2 regions of the Arthrobacter sp. BB-1 genome follow, and region 2 is predicted to be linked to the other one. Evidence: riboswitches for the same ligand, from Rfam matches in the RefSeq annotation. Region 2 holds a riboswitch; the other holds the start of a gene.

Region 1 (2,389 bases), on a different contig from region 2:
GTCGTCGTGGTTTCATCGGTGGAGAACCCCACCGTGTCCGCGTCGATGCTGCGCAGGTTGATGCCCGCGGCCTCGGCTGCGGAAACAATCCCGGCAGCCTTGCCCGGCACGGAGACCGTGACGGTGTCGAAGAAGCTGGTGTGCAGCACCTCCAACCCGGCGGCCTTGAGGGAGGCCGCCAGCGTCCTGGCGTGGAGGTGTGCGGACTGGGCGATCGCCTTCAGGCCCTCTGGGCCGTGGTACACGGCGTACATCGAAGCCACGATGGCCAGCAGTGCCTGCGCGGTGCAGATGTTGGACGTGGCCTTCTCGCGGCGGATGTGCTGCTCGCGGGTCTGCAGGGCCAGGCGGTAGGCGGGAACGCCGGCGTTGTCCTTCGAGACGCCAACAAGGCGGCCCGGCATGGAGCGCTCGAGGCCCTTCTGCACGGCCATGTAGGCGGCGTGCGGGCCGCCATAGAACAGCGGAACGCCGAAGCGCTGCGCGGAGCCGACGGCGATGTCCGCACCCTGCTCGCCGGGCGGGGTGATGAGGGTGAGGGCCAGGAGGTCGGCGGCCACCGTGACCAGGGCGCCGCGTTCCTTGGCCTCGGCGATAACCGGGCTGTGGTCAAAAACGCGGCCGGACGCTCCGGGCTGCTGGAGGACCACGCCGTTGATGTCGCCCTCGGGCAGGCCTTTGGCGAGGTCCGCGACTTCAACCTCGAAGCCGAGCGCCTCGGCCCGGCCCTTGACGATGGCGATGGTCTGCGGCAGGCAGTCGGCGTCCAGGACGGTCTTGCCGTCCTTCGCGCCTGCGTTCTGGCCTTTGGCCCTATTGGCCCTGCGCATCATCAGCACGGCCTCGGCCACTGCGGTGGCTTCGTCCAGCAGGGAGGCGTTGGCGATGGGCAGGCCCACCAGGTCCTGGACCATGGTCTGGAAGTTCAGCAGCGCCTCGAGCCGGCCCTGCGAAATTTCAGGCTGGTAGGGGGTGTAGGCGGTGTACCAGGCCGGGCCCTCCAGGATGTTCCGGCGGATCACCGGCGGGGTCACGGTGTCGTAGTAGCCCTGGCCGATCATCTGGACGGCGGTCTTGTTCTTGGCGGCGAGGCGGCGCAGTTCCGCGAGCGCCTCCACCTCGCTCAGGGCATCTGCCAGTTCCAGCGCAGAGTCCTGCCGGATGTCCTTGGGAACGGCGGTATCAACCAGCGCGTCCACGGTGTCGTAGCCTACGGCCTTGAGCATGGTGTCGACGTCGGCCTGGCGCCTTGCGCCGATGTGCCGGTCAACAAAGGTGGCGGCAGCGGCGGGGGCAGCAGTGGCCGGGGTGGCGGAGGCCGGAGATACAGTCACGAGGAACTCCATTACTAAGGCGGCGCAGGGTACGCCACATCGATTTGGGTCCTCCCCGCTCTGTATCTGTACCTGAGAGTTTCCGCGTTGCCTGAAGACGCGGGCATCGCTTGCACCGTCGGTGAACACAACAGTCCAGGGATCCGGGGACCGGACCTCCAGGCGGACGGCGTGCTGCTTTCCAGAGGTGCCTCGCCGCGGCGGTACATGGGCCTGTGAGATTCCTGGGGAGGATTTGCTCCTACGGCGCCTGCTTGTACCTTCTGGCAGGACTCTCCCGCCGCAGATCAAAGGCTATTCATTTGGGTTGTCTTGGCGCGCCGGCAACCGCCCGCGCACAGCCCAATTCTCCTATGCCGCAGGCCCGGGGGCAAATGTCAGCTAGCCCCGCAGCCGCTCCACGGCTGACAGGAGTTCCTCCACGTCCGCCCGCCTGTTCCCGGCCTTTCCCGCCGGCCCGCTTTCCCACATGGCGTTGAAGTACAGCCCGTCCCCCATATACAGGACCGCCTTGGCCATAGCCTTGCCCACGTCCTTCCCGATGAGCTCCAGCCATTGCTGCTGGATGGCGGCGAAGCGGCGGCGGGCTTCCTCGTGGGCCACCTCGGCCAGCCGCGTCGCGGCAACGAAGGAGCGGTCCATCGGGGTATCGGACCAGAGCGACGACTTGATGAAGTATGCCGCCGCCCCCTCGGGTGCGGACGCCATGGCGGCGAGGTCCTCCCCCGCCAGGCGGTCCAGCCGTTCCAGGGTGGCTGTGATCAAGGCTTCCTTGGTGGGGAAGTGGTACAGGAGGCCGCCCTTGGAGACGCCGGCACGCCTGGCCACGGCGTCCAGGGTGGCAGCCCGCTCCCCCACGTCGATCAGGAGCTGTTCAAAGGCATCGAGGACGGCGTCTCGCGCAACGGGTTTTCTGGCCATGATTCCCATCATGCATGGTCACGAGCCGGTTTCTTAACTATACCGTCCAGACGGTATAGTTAAAGCATGACCATGCCCGCCGCTTCCCAACAGAAGACCACCCGCCGTACCCAATCGAGGCCGCCCGCGCCACG
Region 2 (2,389 bases):
GAACGGGTGGATGGAGGCGAACTCGGGCCAGGAGATGGCTTCCATCTCTGCCGTGGCGTTCAGCTTCATGGTGCAGGAGCCCAGCGGGATCATGGTCCGGTCAAGCGCCAGGTCCCGGTCGGAGAGGCGGCGGATGTAGCGAAGCAACTGGGTTTCGGAGCGGTGGGTGTTGAACACCGGGTGCTGCAGGTAGGAGGAGGTGCGCAGCACCGATTCCGGCAGCTCAAAGCCCTCGCCGGACACAACCGGACCGGCGCCGAAGGCGACCGCCACCGCGGAGAGGACCTCCGGCGTCGTGGTTTCATCGACGGACACGCCAACCGTGTCCGCGTCGATGAGGCGCAGGTTGATGCCGCGGGCTTCGGCGGCGGTGATCACCTTGGCGGCCTTTCCGGGCACGCGGACGGTGAGGGTGTCGAAGAAGGTGTCGGACACCAGTTCGCGTCCGGCGGCCGTCAACGTGCTGGCCAGGGCGCGGGCGTTGTTGTGGACGGTTTCGGCGATCGCCTTCAGGCCGTCGGGGCCGTGGTAGACGGCGTAGAAGGAGGAGACGATGGCCAGCAGCGCCTGCGCGGTGCAGATGTTGGAGGTGGCCTTTTCGCGGCGGATGTGCTGCTCGCGGGTCTGCAGGGCCAGGCGGTAGGCGGGGACGCCGGCGTTGTCCTTGGAGACGCCGACGATGCGGCCGGGGAGGGTGCGCTCCATGCCGTCGCGGACGGCCATGTAGGCGGCGTGCGGTCCCCCAAAGAACAACGGCACGCCGAAGCGCTGGGTGGAGCCGACGGCGATGTCCGCGCCCTGCTCCCCCGGCGGGGTGATGAGGGTGAGGGCCAGGAGGTCCGCGGCGACGGTGACCAGGGCACCGCGGTCCTTGGCCTCGGCGATGACGGCGGACTGGTCCCAGACGCGGCCGGAGACGCCGGGCTGCTGGAGGACCACGCCGTTGATGTCGCCGTCGGGCAGGCCGGACGTGAGGTCAGCGACTTCAACCTCGAAGCCGAGGGCCTCGGCGCGGCCCAGCACGATGGCGATGGTCTGCGGGAGGAGGTCGGCGTCCAGGACGGTCTTGCCGTCCTTCGCGGTCTTGGACTTGTTGGCCCGGCGCATCAGCAGCACGGCTTCGGCCACGGCGGTGGCTTCGTCGAGCAGCGACGCGTTGGCAACGGGCAGGGCGGTGAGGTCCTGGACCATGGTCTGGAAGTTCAGCAGCGCCTCAAGCCGGCCCTGGGAAATCTCGGGCTGGTACGGGGTGTAGGCGGTGTACCAGGCAGGGGCTTCGAGGATGTTGCGGCGGATCACCGGCGGGGTCACGGTGTCGTAGTAGCCCTGGCCAATCATCTGCACGGCCATCTTGTTCTTGCCGGCGAGCTTGCGGAGCTCGGCGAGGACCTGGACTTCGCTCAGTGCGCCCTCAAGGGTGAGGGGCTTGTCCTGGCGGATGGAATCCGGGACCGCGCTGTCCACCAGGCCATCAAGGGTGTCGTAGCCGACTGCCTTGAGCATGGTGTCGATGTCGGACTGGCGGCGCGCGCCGATATGGCGGTCAGCGAAGGTGGTTGGGGACGATTGAACCGTCATGAGAGGAACTCCATAATTCAGGTGGCGAAGGGTGCCACTTTGATTCGGGTTCCTCCCCGCTCTGTATTGGACCTGAGAGTTTTGCATTGCCCTGCTGTTCAGCGGGACGCCACTTGCACCGTCGGTGAGCCCGGTTGCCCGGACTGCTTTCCAGAGTTGCCTTGCCGCGGCGGTACGTGGGCCTGAGAGATTCCTGGGGAGGATTTGCTCCTACGGCGCCTGCAGAACGTACCGGCAGGACTCTCCCGCCGCAGATCATAAGCACGTGCCACTGGTGGGTGACACGGCTCACACCATACAGGGTCACGGGGCGGGATGCAAAATCCGCGTCCCTCCAAGGCGGACGCACGACGGCGGGACACGCCCGCCGTCGTGCGCTTGCCAAAGCGTCACGAGACGCCGGCGAGGACCCCCGTCGATCCGCGCCAGCAGTCCGGGCCACCCGCTGCCCATGCCTTCAATGGCCTGCTTGCCCATGGGGGTGTCGAGGCGGAATCCGGTGTTCGTGGTGGAGCACCGTGCCGCCGTCCACCGGCTCGAGCGGCCAGGTGATGGTGGTGTCACGCACGCCCTCCGAGAAGAGGAAGCTAATGGATTTGCCGGGGTCGGCGGCGAGGACCTCGCACTGCTGCTGGCCCCAGGAGCCCATGTGCCTATTTAGGGGGCGGCCCTTTTGCCGATCCGATATCCAGCCCAGAACGCCAGCACCAGCAGCCCGAGTCCGGCGACGGCCAGCCCGATTTGTGTTCCTTGGGTCACGAAGGCGATGCCGTTTCCGCTGAAAAGTTGATTGCTCAGGGGCGCGTAGGCG

Evidence for each region. A riboswitch is a leader RNA that binds a small molecule or an ion and turns the genes downstream of it on or off. The one in region 2 is predicted to bind glycine.
Region 1: it holds a riboswitch for glycine, as region 2 does, so the genes downstream of both, gcvP (aminomethyl-transferring glycine dehydrogenase) here and gcvP (aminomethyl-transferring glycine dehydrogenase) in region 2, are expected to answer to the same signal.

What each region holds. Positions count from the first base shown of each region.
Region 1 is NZ_VDEV01000008.1:18,609-20,997, reverse strand. Features, by position in the region: gene gcvP (aminomethyl-transferring glycine dehydrogenase) at 1-1,346, opposite strand, end outside; glycine riboswitch at 1,526-1,624, opposite strand; gene FHJ30_RS04530 (TetR/AcrR family transcriptional regulator) at 1,716-2,255, opposite strand; gene FHJ30_RS04525 (MFS transporter) at 2,322-2,389, shown strand, end outside.
Region 2 is NZ_VDEV01000031.1:5,467-7,855, forward strand. Features, by position in the region: gene gcvP (aminomethyl-transferring glycine dehydrogenase) at 1-1,578, opposite strand, end outside; glycine riboswitch at 1,739-1,836, opposite strand; gene FHJ30_RS17080 (SRPBCC domain-containing protein) at 2,036-2,227, opposite strand; gene FHJ30_RS17085 (hypothetical protein) at 2,236-2,389, opposite strand, start outside.